DNA from 4 places in the Mesobacillus sp. LC4 genome. Region 1 is predicted to be linked to each of the others. Evidence: predicted binding sites of a transcription regulator. Region 1 holds the regulator's gene; each other region holds the start of a gene.

Evidence for each region. The regulator LexA, encoded in region 1, represses DNA repair genes until DNA is damaged. The targets are predictions, from matches to a motif close to CGAACATATGTTCG.
Region 2: the regulator LexA is predicted to act here: its motif matches at 1,653-1,666, upstream of uvrB (excinuclease ABC subunit UvrB).
Region 3: the regulator LexA is predicted to act here: its motif matches at 1,665-1,678, upstream of ruvA (Holliday junction branch migration protein RuvA).
Region 4: the regulator LexA is predicted to act here: its motif matches at 1,717-1,730, upstream of addB (helicase-exonuclease AddAB subunit AddB).

The regions. Positions count from the first base shown of each region.
Region 1 is NZ_JBGCUB010000005.1:275,036-278,624, forward strand. Features, by position in the region: gene AB5I83_RS16855 (ATP-dependent DNA helicase) at 1-842, shown strand, start outside; gene AB5I83_RS16860 (hypothetical protein) at 883-1,086, opposite strand; gene lexA (transcriptional repressor LexA) at 1,259-1,882, opposite strand; gene yneA (cell division suppressor protein YneA) at 2,037-2,351, shown strand; gene AB5I83_RS16875 (YneB family resolvase-like protein) at 2,376-3,020, shown strand; gene AB5I83_RS16880 (DUF896 domain-containing protein) at 3,097-3,330, shown strand.
Region 2 is NZ_JBGCUB010000002.1:673,953-677,541, forward strand. Features, by position in the region: gene AB5I83_RS09590 (EAL and HDOD domain-containing protein) at 1-1,087, shown strand, start outside; gene AB5I83_RS09595 (CsbA family protein) at 1,283-1,516, shown strand; gene uvrB (excinuclease ABC subunit UvrB) at 1,836-3,589, shown strand, end outside.
Region 3 is NZ_JBGCUB010000001.1:151,014-154,602, forward strand. Features, by position in the region: gene AB5I83_RS00705 (phosphotransferase) at 1-105, shown strand, start outside; gene AB5I83_RS00710 (YhcN/YlaJ family sporulation lipoprotein) at 210-920, shown strand; gene AB5I83_RS00715 (BofC C-terminal domain-containing protein) at 1,051-1,608, shown strand; gene ruvA (Holliday junction branch migration protein RuvA) at 1,757-2,365, shown strand; gene ruvB (Holliday junction branch migration DNA helicase RuvB) at 2,432-3,433, shown strand; gene AB5I83_RS00730 (DUF2905 domain-containing protein) at 3,430-3,589, shown strand, end outside.
Region 4 is NZ_JBGCUB010000004.1:161,352-164,940, reverse strand. Features, by position in the region: gene addB (helicase-exonuclease AddAB subunit AddB) at 1-1,633, opposite strand, end outside; gene AB5I83_RS14160 (MFS transporter) at 1,852-3,006, shown strand; gene AB5I83_RS14155 (class I adenylate-forming enzyme family protein) at 3,162-3,589, opposite strand, start outside.

The DNA.
Region 1 (3,589 bases):
AATATCATTTGAAAATCATGGAAGAATATCTGGAGTTTTTCGCATATGGTCTTTCAATTTTCTTGAAGAACGACGAAGGGATTTTCTGGCTTGAAGAAAATGAAGTACAAACTTCACTTGTCATCATGCCGAGGCTGGTTGAGGATATTCTGAAAAAAGAAGTATTTTCCCAAAGTATCCCGTTTGTATTTTCTTCAGCTACCTTGTCTCAGGCCGGAGATTTCAGCTATATAGCGAAGAGCCTCGGGATTGAGAAGTACTCATCATTTACTGTAGCGTCTCCATTTGATTATGAAGAGCAAATGGAATTGGTGGCACACATTGAGGATGATGAAATGAAGAAGTGGGAGAAAATAGGGGATGACGTTAGAAGCAGTAATGGCAGCTCTCTTATACTATTCTCTACTATGCAGGAAATGGAACGATTCCGCGATTGGACTGAAAAACATGAGTGGAGCTTCCCTATTTTGTTTGAGGGTGACCGTGAAATTAGTGAAACGGTAAAGGAATTCCAGACAGACACTGTGACCGTTTTATGTTCCTACAATCTGTGGGAAGGACTGGATGTGCCAGGAGAGTCATTGGTTCAAGTTATCATTTCTTCCTTGCCATTCCCGCCTCATGACCCGGTCTTCCAGGCGAAAAGAAAACATGCGCAAAATCCCGGTCAAGAGGTAGATCTTCCATATATGCTCCTTCGCCTAAGACAAGGAATGGGAAGGTTGATCAGAACGAATCAAGACAGCGGTACCGTGCACATTTGGTTAACTCAAAATCAAAATGCTGCATACTTTGAAGTTTTAAAAGATGTGCTACCTGTTCAATCCATTCAGTGGAAATAGAAAAATCCCGAAAGGTCAAAACCTTTCGGGATTTTTTTAGTTAGTTTCTGCAACCGCACTTTCTGTGGCGGCGGTCACGATCGTCATCCCGATCATCCCGAGCGCCAGCTACCAAATCCTCGATAATACAACGGCGCACAGCACGGCAGAGGTCATCAAAATCAACAGTTGCCCTGACTCTGTCCCTGTCACGGTTAGGATAAAATACGCCTGCAACATCATTGTCATTACGATTGTATCCCATTAGAAACTCAACTCCTTTCCAACTTGAAAGATACTTACACAATATCTTATGTGGAGACGGACAAGTTGTTAGGGTTTCTAACTAGTTTTTTTATAAATGTGCTAGTTTCATATATGTACAGCTTAAAAGCTTTATAGATAATAAAAAAAGCAAGCGAAGACGCTTGCTTTTTTTAATGCATATGGCGGTAGACACCAATGACTTTACCGAGAATGGATACATTACGAAGGATAATTGGATCCATCGTTGGGTTTTCCGGCTGCAGCCGGAAATAATCCTTTTCCTTAAAGAAGCGCTTTACTGTTGCTTCATCGTCTTCAGTCATCGCTACTACAATATCTCCATTATTAGCAGTCTTTTGCTGCTTAACAATCACATAGTCCCCATCAAGGATGCCCGCTTCGATCATACTGTCACCCATGATTTCAAGCATGAAAACCTGCTCATCATGCGGAACAAGGCGATCTGGGAGAGGGAAGTACTCTTCAACATTTTCAATGGCGGTAATCGGCATACCCGCTGTTACTTTACCAACGACAGGAACATTAACGACATTATACTTTGGAATACGTGCATCATCTTCTATTTCGAGAATTTCTATTGCACGCGGCTTAGTAGGATCGCGTCGAATCAAGCCTTTGCTCTCAAGTCTGGCAAGGTGCCCATGGACAGTGGAGCTAGAGGCAAGTCCAACTGCTTCGCCTATTTCACGTACGGATGGCGGATACCCTTTTTTCTTGACTTCGCCTTTTATGAATTCAAATATATCTTGTTGCCGCTTAGATAACTTTGTCATATTCACGCACCTCGTATATTTTTCTTGTCCTAATTATACCATGTCTTTTCCACGGATACAAACATAAGTTCGAATTTTTGAGTTGACACAAAACAAACGTTCGATTTATAATGAAATCAATAAACCGAACATACATTCGTTAAGGGGTGTCGAAATGAAAAAACTATGGGAAAACTATTCATATGGAATGATCTTGCTTGCTGTCAGCTTAGTCTTCACATTCGTGGCTAAAGCTCAATTAAATAACGAAGATGCTTACATAACTGTTACTATAGAAGAAGGGCAAACATTATGGAAGATTGCTGAATCATTTGCCAACGAACACAATTTATCTGAAAATGAATTTGTAAGCTGGGTAGAAAAAGAAAATGGAATTGTCGGTGAAATGGTCTATCCGGGTGACGAGCTGGTAATCCCTGTTGTGGCTGAACAGATTGAACCTACTCAAATTGCCGGTGCAGGAAAGTAGATTGGAACAGAATAAGGTGACAACATGAAAGCAATCATTTATTGCCGTGTAAGTACAACGAAAGAAACACAGGAAACTTCTCTTGCGAGGCAGGAAGAAGAGCTGCTTCGCCTGGCAGGCAGTTATGGCTTTGAAGTAGCCAGTATCATTAAAGAACAGGCCAGCGGTTATGATCTTGAAAGAGAAGGGATACTTGAGCTGCTGGAATTGATTAAGGATAAAAATATAGGGGCACTGCTGATCCAGGATGAAACGAGACTTGGAAGAGGAAATGCAAAAGTTGCGATTTTGCATTGTATCCTTAAAGAAAATGTGAAATTATATAGTGTCTCACATAGTGGGGAGCTGCAACTTTCAGAATCAGATTCCATGGTGCTCCAAATTGTCAGTATGGTCGAAGAGTATCAAAGGAAAATCCATAACATTAAGATCAAAAGGGGCATGAAACGAGCGATTGAACACGGATACAAACCCCAGCGCAATCTAAAAAATCAGGGTGATCATTCGGGCCGGGAACGAAAAGAGATGCCGATTGAGGAAATTGTCAGGCTGCGCAATAATGGGCTGACATTTGCGGAGATCGCTGCTACTCTAAGGGGATTCGGTTATAATGTATCCAAAGCAACAGTAAACCGACGATATCTTGAGTACATAGAAGCAGACGAATAAAAGCTCTATTCTTGTAAAATCTCAATAATTTTAGTAAGATGACATTTGACGTAATTTTTTACAAAGGAGCTTTACAATGCTATCAAGTGATAAAATTGCTAGAATCAATGAACTGGCAAGGAAAGCAAAATCATCTAAGTTGACAGAAGAAGAAGCAAAAGAACAAACGAAGCTTCGAGCAGAATATTTACAGTCTTTCCGGTCTTCTATGCTTAATACACTTAAAGGTGTTACCATAGTGGATCCAGAAGGCAATGATGTTACACCTGAAAAACTTAAAGACGAAAAAGCGAAGAACAAGCTTCATTAAATATATGCAGATTTGGAATACATGCCGAATGTATTCCATTTTTATTTTTATTTTGCTGATTTTCTCATTACAATAGAAAAATTGAAAAAAGGGTGTTATCTGCTCGTTTCATCTACTGATTTAATGGTAATTAGACTAAGTAGGATAGAGAATGCGATGTCTTCAATTTGTAAAAGCGCGTTCTAGCACCTATTTTTTCAATTAAAGAACCATGTATTTTACATATCATAGCGAGATTGTGTCAAAATATATAACAATA
Region 2 (3,589 bases), on a different contig from region 1:
TGGTGTCAAAGACTTATCAAACGGCAAGCCTTGTTTTATTAATTTTACTGAAAAATTATTGAAACTGGGTGTTCCATCCTATTTCAATCCATTATCCATCGTGGTGGAGATTCTCGAGACAGTAGAACTGAATGAAGATATTCTCGGGATCTGCAAAGAGTTGAAGGCACATGGATATACCATAGCGCTTGACGATTTTTTTGTTTCGCAGTGGAATGAATTGACGGTCCAGCTATTGGATTATATTGATATCATCAAGATTGATTTCCGTTCGACGAAACGAGCGGACAGGCAGGAAATGATTCGGTTTATCAGTGGCCGGGACATAAAGTTTCTCGCTGAAAAAGTTGAAACGATTGAAGAATATATAGAGGCGAAAGAAGACGGATTTGTCTACTTCCAGGGATTTTATTTCAGTAAACCTGTCATCCTGAACAGCTATGATATTCCATCATACTATCATTCGTATTTTCAGATTTTAAAAGAAATCGAGAGTCCTGAGCCTGATCTTGAGAAGATTAAAGATGTGATTGAAAGGGATATCTCCCTTTCCTATAAATTGTTAAGACTGATTAATAATCCGGTTTTCAGGCCAAGGAATGAGGTTTCTTCCATTAAGCAAGCCATCATACTGCTAGGCTTGAATGAAATCAAAAAATGGATTTATGTTCTGGCGATCAGGGGAGCAGACAAAGACTCAGGCGGTTCAAAGGAACGGGAAATCATTGAACTATCACTGAAGCGCGGGAAGCTGGGGGAATTGATCGGCAGGAAGGTCGGCAGAGAAGTGCTGGCCTCAAAATACTTCCTTCTCGGAATGTTTTCTTTGATGGATTCCTTATTGCATCATCCGATGGAGGATCTTCTTGAAGACTTGCCGCTAAGCAATGAGCTGAAGGCTGCCTTATCAGGTGAAAAGAACGACGAATACATGATGCTAGAATTTTTAAAGGAAATCGAACTCGCTTTCCACGAGGATCTCGAGCTGACGTTTAATCCTACCAAAATGACAATGGAGGAACTGTTCAGGCTCTATGGTGAAGCGAGCGACTGGGCTACAAAGGTCTTAAGTGAAGTGAATCCTTAACATGGAGCATGCCGGCGCATGCTTTTTCTTTTTGCAGCTATAAAGGTTGGATAAGATAGAAGGGCCGCTGCTGATATAATATAAGCGCGATAAGCTTTATATGAGGAAGATTCTTGTAACCAGCCTCCAAACAAGTTATATTTTTAATAGGATATTTAAAATTTCGTTAATTCTCTGAATGAGGTGTTTAATCCATTGGTGCTGAAATATTTGTCCGCACTGTTGCTGCCTGGTTTCATGGTTGTTTTTTTTACCAGGGTTGCCTATAATCACATCCTTGCGCTTGTGTTGACAGTCGCTTTGATTGCGGCTTCTGTTTATAAAGGGTACACAGATTCTTTTCTGCTGATTGTCGTTGATGCTTTTTCATTGACGTTGGGCTTTTTTCTGGCGAACCAGATGATGAAGCGCAACAAAAAGCAGTCATAAATTAAAAGTAAGCCTGTCGAATTCTGTTCGGCGGGTTTTTCTTGTTTTACAAGGGATTTACCTGATTTAATCAAACGTTTGATGAACAAACATTCGACTTACTACTACAATCTTATTAAAAACTATGAAGTTGATTCGAATGTTTGTTCGCTTTTTGTTGGTTTGTTTTACCTTCTTTGTGGTAGAATGAGGATATGACTTTTTGACAGCTATGTAAGGCTTATATAGATGAAGCTCTTTTCGATATAGTTACTGATTCAATGAATCTGAATTGTTTACGAAAAGTGCCTAGAAATTTCAAATTACAGGAGGCTTTTCTGTGAAGGACCAATTTGAATTAGTCTCGAAGTATTCTCCGCAGGGAGACCAGCCTGCCGCCATTAAAGAACTGGTGCAGGGAATCCGCGATAACAAGAAGCACCAGACGTTGCTTGGCGCGACAGGAACGGGCAAGACATTCACGATTTCCAATGTGATCAAGGAAGTGAACAAGCCGACGCTTGTCATCGCCCACAACAAGACATTGGCCGGGCAGCTCTACAGCGAGTTCAAGGAATTTTTCCCGAACAATGCGGTTGAGTATTTCGTCAGTTACTATGATTATTATCAGCCAGAAGCTTATGTGCCGCAGACGGATACATTCATTGAGAAGGATGCGAGCATCAATGATGAGATTGACAAGTTGCGTCACTCTGCTACATCTTCTTTATTTGAGCGTAAAGATGTCATCATCATTGCCAGTGTATCCTGCATATACGGCCTCGGTAATCCAGATGAATACCGTGACATGGTCGTGTCACTCCGGACAGGGATGGAAATTGAGCGGAACAAGCTGCTCCACAAGCTGGTCGATATCCAGTATGAACGGAATGACATTGACTTTAAGCGCGGGACGTTCCGTGTCCGCGGCGATGTAGTCGAGATTTTTCCGGCATCCCGTGATGAACACTGCATGAGGGTCGAGTTTTTTGGCGATGAGATTGACCGGATTCGCGAGGTCGACGCGCTGACTGGCGAGATCATTGGCGAACGTGATCATGTCGCGATTTTCCCGGCGTCCCACTTCGTTACACGTGAAGAAAAAATGCGGGTTGCCATCGAGAACATCGAAAAGGAATTGGAAGAACGCCTGGAGGTACTTCGTGCCGAGGAAAAACTTCTTGAGGCGCAAAGGCTCGAGCAGCGGACAAGATATGATCTTGAGATGATGCGTGAGATGGGCTTCTGCTCCGGCATCGAAAACTATTCACGCCACCTGACGTTGAGACCGGCCGGTGCGACTCCATATACTTTACTAGATTACTTCCCGGACGATTTTATGATCGTTGTTGATGAGTCACATGTTACATTGCCGCAAATACGGGGAATGTTTAATGGTGACCAGGCACGTAAACAGGTGCTGGTTGACCACGGTTTCCGCCTGCCGTCAGCGATGGATAACCGCCCGCTGACATTTGCAGAATTCGAGAAACATGTCAAACAGGCCGTGTTCGTATCGGCGACTCCAGGTCCGTATGAACTGGAGCATACTCCAGAGATGGTCCAGCAGATCATCCGCCCGACAGGATTGCTTGACCCGACAATCGATGTAAGGCCGATTGAGGGCCAAATAGATGACCTGATCGGCGAAATCCAGGAGCGGACGAAGCGGAATGAGCGTGTCCTCGTAACGACGTTGACGAAAAAGATGTCCGAAGACCTGACGGATTACCTGAAGGAGATCGGCATCAAGGTCCAGTACCTGCACTCTGAGGTCAAGACGCTCGAGCGGATTGAAATCATCCGTGAGCTCCGTCTTGGGAAATATGATGTGCTCATCGGGATCAATCTATTGAGGGAAGGCCTTGATATTCCTGAGGTTTCCCTGGTCACCATTCTCGATGCTGATAAGGAAGGCTTCCTTCGTTCCGAAAGGTCGCTGATCCAGACGATTGGCCGTGCGGCGAGGAATGCCAGCGGACATGTCATCATGTATGCAGACAAGATGACCGATTCGATGGAAAAGGCGATCAGTGAAACAAAGCGTCGCCGTGAGATCCAGGAAGAATATAACCTAAAGCATGGCATCACACC
Region 3 (3,589 bases), on a different contig from region 1:
CATTCAAATCCGTATAGCCTGGCACCAATCGTGGAAATGACTGTCAGCCAGTTTCAGCAAAGGAAACAATTCCAGGAGGATGTGAAAGCAAGACTTGGTTTTTAGGTTAGATTTTGGACGTATCTGTCAGAATGAAAATCTGTCCCCATCCGCACTCTAATAATGAGCATGTAAAAGTGCTCATTATAGCTAGGATGGGGGTTTTTTGATTGAACAGGAGGATGTTGTTCGTACCTATAGCTTCCCTTCTTACGATTGGGCTGGCGGCTTGTAATGGTAATAATGATGCCGCTATACAGGACAGGAATGCCGACGGTGGGCAGCCACTTGGCTATTACTCGAATGAAAAAGGAAATGAAATAGACGTGATGGATGACCGGGAAGGTGGAATCACGGAAATTTTTGACCACAATTTTGGTAAAGAGGGTCTAGCCGGAGAGAATCGGAAACGGGCGATGCTCCAGTCCAGAGATGAAAACGGCAACCCTCCAAATCCAACTATCCCGCGTTCAGATCATGACCATAACTTTTTTCAGAGGGATAATAAATACAGCCGCGGCGATTTGAATTACCATGGACATTTGAGCGAGCATAGGGGCAGCGGCAAGGCAAGGATCTATTCGAACAACGAACAAGATAACGAAATGGCCCGCAAAGTCGGGATTGCAGCTGAATCAGTCGAGAATGTCGACAAGGTAAGATCTGTTTTATTCGGCAGGGAAGTAGAAATAGCAGTCAGCTATAAGGACAAGTCACAGAAAAAACAGACAGATAAGAAAATCAAAAAGGCTGTCCTTCCATATACGGAAGGCAGGGTGCTTCGTGTCATTGAGGATGAAGGTACCTTCAGCAGATCAAGGAATATAGACTATGACCGGCGAAATGGAAATCCAAGGGAAAGCATAAACTTCAATCCTTAATCAAAATAGAAGGCAGAGTATCCTCTTGCCTTCTATTTTCATGTATTTATTTAAAGGATAAATAAGTTTATTTTGGCTACACTATTAGTGAAAAAGAACAAATTTTAGCAAATAAGAGAGGTGGACAGCAATGGCTTCAATCAAATTATTAAAAGTATTAAGCTCAGCTGTTATTCTCCTAATCAGTCTATCGGGATACAGTTTAGTACTTCAGACAGAGCCGGTTTTTGCTGAGAAGCCTGAAGAATCAGTCGAGGAAAGCGAACCTCTAAAAGTCACCATCATTTTGCAAAGAGTCTATCTGGATGGTGAAATGAGTGAGGAACGGATTGTGGAAACCATTTGGTCCATGGAGGACTTCTGGGCCAAATATGACGAATGGCAGCTAGTCGACATGGAAGCCAATAAGGCGGTGTTCAGGCAGGAATATGATGATATTTCGCCGCTATTGAAGGCAAATGGTTATTTCGGTTTATCGGATGAAGGGGTCCTTACAATCTTTAATGGGAGACCTGAAGGTTCGAATATTATTCAATCTTTCTTTCAGATTGACCTCGGCAGACTTGAAAGTATAAAACGAGATCAATTGAAAAAGGGTATACCAATCCGGAATAAGCAGTGCTATGAAGAGGTATTGGAGACTTTTAAACCCTATACAGTGATTGAAGACAGTGAAGAGCCGGGCTGACTGGCTCTTATTTGTGTTTCACAAGGTTTTCAGAAAGGTCTGCTTTCTAAAAAAAATGTACATACGTTCGCCTTTTCGCATATTTTTATTCATACCTATAAAAGGAGTATGTTAAAATGAGTTACAGCAAAGCAGAGGGGCGAGAGTATTGTATGAATTCATAAAAGGTACCGTCGATTTCGTCGGTCCTGAATATATAGTGATTGAAAACAGCGGGATTGGATACCAGATCATGACACCAAACCCATTTGTATTTACAAAAGAAGCAGGGAAAGAGATTTGTATTTATACATATCATTATGTCCGTGAAGATCTCATCGCTCTTTATGGATTTAAGAATCGAGAAGAAAAGGCACTTTTCACAAGGCTGCTGAATGTTTCGGGAATCGGTCCGAAAGGGGCCTTGGCCATCCTGGCGTCAGGAGAACCCGGTCAAGTGGTTCAGGCAATCGAAAATGAAGACGAGACGTTCCTGGTCAAATTCCCAGGTGTAGGCAAGAAGACAGCCAGGCAAATGATCCTTGATTTGAAGGGGAAACTGCATGACCTTGTTCCAGATTATTTCCCTAACCTGTTCAATGCGGACGAGGTAGCAGCAACCATAAGCCAGTCTACCGAATTTGATGAGGCGGTGTTGGCACTCAAGGCACTTGGTTACTCTGAAAAGGAAATACGCAAAATCACTCCTGAGTTAAAGAAGGAAACATTGACGACGGATCAATATATCAAGAAAGCATTACAGAAGCTATTACGATAATGCTGAGTTAATATAGACTGATACGATTAGGTCGGTCAATCAGCTTATTAGAAGGGTGAGAAACTGATGGAAGAACGAATCATCTCCAGTGAAGCGGGCGACCAGGATGTTTCATTTGAGCAGAGCCTGCGTCCACAGACACTCAGGCAATATATCGGCCAGGATAAAGTGAAAGCAAATCTTGAGGTTTTCATTGAAGCCGCCAAAATGAGGCGGGAAACGTTGGATCATGTGTTGCTCTACGGACCGCCTGGTCTGGGCAAGACGACACTGGCAGCCATCATTGCCAATGAAATGGGCGTCAATCTTAGGACGACTTCAGGACCGGCCATTGAGAGGCCTGGTGACCTGGCAGCCATCCTGACGGCATTGGAACCGGGCGATGTCCTGTTCATAGATGAAATTCATAGGCTCCCAAGAACGATCGAGGAAGTACTCTATCCTGCTATGGAAGACTTCTGCCTTGATATTGTCATCGGCAAAGGGCCAAGTGCCCGGTCAGTCCGGCTTGACCTTCCGCCGTTCACGCTTGTGGGCGCGACTACCCGTGCCGGTTCGTTGTCGGCTCCTTTAAGAGACAGGTTTGGAGTTTTGAGCCGTTTGGAATACTATAATGAGAAACAGCTTACTGATATTGTCGTCAGAACGGCTGAGCTTTTGGAAACCGACATTGACTGGCCTGCCGCTCAGGAGCTGGCGAGAAGGTCCCGAGGCACACCGAGGATTGCAAACCGCCTCTTGAAGAGAGTGCGCGACTTTGCTCAGGTGCGCGGAAATGGTGCTGTAGAGGAAACTCTTGCCCAGGAAGCTTTGGAATTGATGCAGGTTGACACCCTGGGTCTTGACCATATAGACCATAAATTGCTCAAGGGCATCATTGAAAAATACCGTGGGGGCCCTGTCGGTTTAGAGACGATCTCCGCAACCATCGGAGAGGAATCGCAGACAATTGAAGATGTATATGAACCATATTTGTTGCAGATCGGTTTTTTGCAAAGGACGCCTAGGGGAAGAATTGTAACAGAGGCTGTATATCGATATTTTAAAATGGAGGTGCCTGAACGATGACAGGTGCAGCTAAGTTCGTGATGATCGCCGGTGCAGTGATTTTCGCCATCGGGTTCATCATGCAGTTTGTCAATCTGGGAAGACTGCCAGGAGACATCGTCATTAAAAAGGGCAATACAACCTTTTACTTCCCCATTGTAACGTCTATTCTGGCAA
Region 4 (3,589 bases), on a different contig from region 1:
GGTCAAGAAGATTGACCACTGCGTTCCAGGCTTGCTCATGCTCCCTCGCTTCTACCAGCCTCCCTTCCTGTTCAGCACCCATTCTCCATGCTTCAAGCTTCGCCGGGATATCGAGCTCTTCCATAAACAGATACACTGCTTCCGCAAGCTTCCTTCCCGTATCAGCACGCTTCAGACGACGGGCCATCCTCAGCAGCGGAGATGTAATCAGCAGCCGCAGGTCATTCAGTTCCTGCTCTGTCTTTTTTTCTGCATTTGTCTGGGCCACTCCGTCATACTCCAGGCCGCGTATTCTCCGGTATTTCCAGCGTTCTTTTTTCGTCCATTTATCTCCCTGGATGCCATATGCAAGCACATAGTTTTCCAGCACATCCATCTGTTCGCGCATTTTATTCAAATTCACACCGTCCGGGAACAGCAAATCCGTTTTTACCGCACGGAAAATCGGTTCATACCGCCAGTTCCCCAATACCGTTTCAAGACTGGAACGGACTAGCTCAATCAATGGATGATGAAGCATATTCCGCTTCTGGTCGATAAAGTATGGCAGGCCATAGTCGTCAAAAATCGTTTCAAGTACTTCTCGGTATTCGCTGCCTCGCATCAGTACGGCAATATCGCGATAACGGTAACCATTATCCCTTGCCAGCCCAAGGATCCTGCGGGCAACGCCTTCCAATTCTGCCCTTCTGTTGGCAGCCTGGGCAATATGGATCGCGGCTTCACTGTTATATTTAACGGCAGGCCTGGAATCGAATTCCCTTTCAAGATGCTTTAGCGATTCATCCTGCCAGCGCATCTGTTCCGTCAATACGATTTCTTCTTCCAGATCGTGGCCATTTGCTTTTATCATGTCATGCAAAGTTGAGCAGGTTTCACCTGTTACCCTGAATAAATGCAGTTCATCAGGCTTTTCATTTTTGAAACCCTTGTCGACCGGCAGCGCGATGGTCACCCTTTTACAAGTACTCATAAGCTGGTCAATGATCATCAATTCAAGAGGCGTGAAACTGTAGAAACCATCGATGTATATTTCTGCATTTTGAAGGTATTGCGAGGCCGGGATTTTCTCGGCCAGCAGTTTGAAATAATCCTCTGAATCTATATATTTGCCAAATAATTCGTCTTCAAATTGTCGATACACTAGATCAAGATCATGGATTTTGTCCTTCAGGGCTTTATTCCCTGCGGCGCTTGCCTCCATTTTTCCAGTGAGCTCGTCCGGATTGATCGCATAGCGCTTGAACTCAATCAGCATCTGCTCCATCTGCTGGATAAACCCATTCTTATCCGCTGCCTTCTGAAAGATTTTCAGCTCGTCCTTTTTGTCCTCAATGATTTTTCGGATCATCATGCTGATCCCGACGCTGTCCAAATGCTGGCGAGTGTACCCGCCCGTTTCCTGCAGGATTCTCCATGCAAGGCGCGGAAAGCTGAAAACCTGCGCCCTGATCATCCCCCCAAGCTCAGGGTCAGTGGACAATCTGTATTCGGAAAGGAATGACATTTGTTCAGGGACTAGATAAGCAATCGGGTCCCCCTGCGGGTCTGAGATGAGCCTGTCCTTGATTTCATTAATGATCATCTCGGTCTTGCCGCTCCCCGAGCGCCCTAGTACTAAACGTACAGACATCTGACTTCCCCTTTCTCTCTTTAAAAATATCTATCTTTATAAAAATTGAAAAAGGCGCTCTATACTCATGCGCCTTTCCATACCAAACGATTGTTCTATATATCTTTCATTATACCTTTTTTGAGGACCATTTTGGAAGCAGGAAGCCCGTTAATTTTTCCCAAACAACCTGCAAAAACTGTGGTGTCTGCATATGTTGGTGGTGGCAGGTGATATACATGAAATCCATGTCCTTTTTTCAAAAGGCTTCCATTCTTCTGACACTTTGTGCCATCATGGTCGCAAGCAATATTTATACTTTGATTCCAATTTATTCGGTCCTGGCAGATGACTTGTTAATCGCCGAATCCCACGTAGTCCTCGCAGGAGGTCTGTTCACTTTCTTCTATGCCTGCGGACTGCTGTCATTCGGGCCGATTTCCGATATCACGGGCAGACGAAAAATTCTTGTGTTCGGGCTTTTGGCCTCTGCTTTGACGACACTTGCAGTCGGATTCTCTGCCGGATCCCTCACTTTGTGGTTTGCCCGCTCACTGCAGGGAATCACCCTTGCTACCTTCGCTTCTGTTGCATTTGCCTACTCCTATGATGTATTCAATTTTCGGCAAAGAACGATTCTGGTTGTGCTGATCAATACAGGATTCTTAATCGCCGGGACCTTTGGTCAGATTGCCAGTGCCTTCTTGGCAGATGTTTTTTCCTGGAACAGCGTTTTCTATTTCTTCTCGACAGTCTATTTCATTCTATTTGCAGCTGCATTTTTCCTGCTGAAAGAATCACCGACCCAAACGACGGAAAGCAAGCCTGTATGGAAAATCTTTTTTCAATTGTTAAAAGAGCCTGTTTTGATGAAATCCTATATGATTACTTTTTCGCTGTTATTTGCGATAATTGCCTTCTATGATGGTATTGGCCGCTTTTTTGATGGTCCTGAATCAGACCTGCTGATGATCCGGCTTGTTGGTTTGATCGGCGCTTCCCTTTCCCTTTTCACAGGTAAACTGATCGATCGCTTTGGAGAGCTGCGCACATTGATGTTTGGTTTGGCCATTGGGTCTATAAGCGCCTTCCTGCTGCTTTTCTTTCATTCTACCGGAGCACTGATCATCTTCTCCATCTTTTTTGTTTCTTCGATTTCACTCGTAATCCCGACCGTCATTACCTTGATTGGCTCTTATGGCAGCAGCCAGCGCGCCAAAGCACTGTCCCTGTATTCCTTCATCCTGTTGACCGGAGCAAGCCTAGCTCCGCCAGTTGCAGCCCTGTTGCCATTCAGCGGAGTGATGATTCTGTTATCTTCATTTTTCTTTCTTAATATAGTGCTTTGCATTTCGATTCAAAAAAAGGCACTCCAGTCAGCGAGCGCTGGCTGAAATGCCTTTTTTATGTTTCGGGTAAGTAAACTTTTCCCTGAACTTGAAAAATTGATATATTCCGTAGTTGTGGTCACTTATTCCTTAGAATCACGGTATATCATGACTCATGGCTGTTTATTTTTAAAATCACATTATATTCCGAAGTCCCACTTTCAACTGACTGGCTTTTGCTTTTTACCTGCCATTTCCTTCAACAGTTTCTTGTCGATTTTCCCGACATGTGTTTTCGGCATTTGACTGATAAAATAAATGTTTTTAGGGACTTTATAGCTGCCGAGTTTTTGTTTACAATATTGCTTAACATCCCCTTCAGACAAAGCTGCTCCTGCTCCTTCTTCAAGGACAATATAGGACGTTACTACTTCACCCCATTTATCATCTGCCACCCCGATGACCGCCGCCTCCTGGATGGAAGGGTGTGAGCAAAGCCAGTGCTCGATCTCGAGTGGAAATACATTTTCACCGCCTGTGATGATCATCTCTTTTTTCCTGCCGACAATGTAGTAATATCCATCTTTATCCCTCTTCGCCAGGTCACCTGTATGGAGCCAGCCGTCCTTCAAGGTGTCTGCGGTCGCGT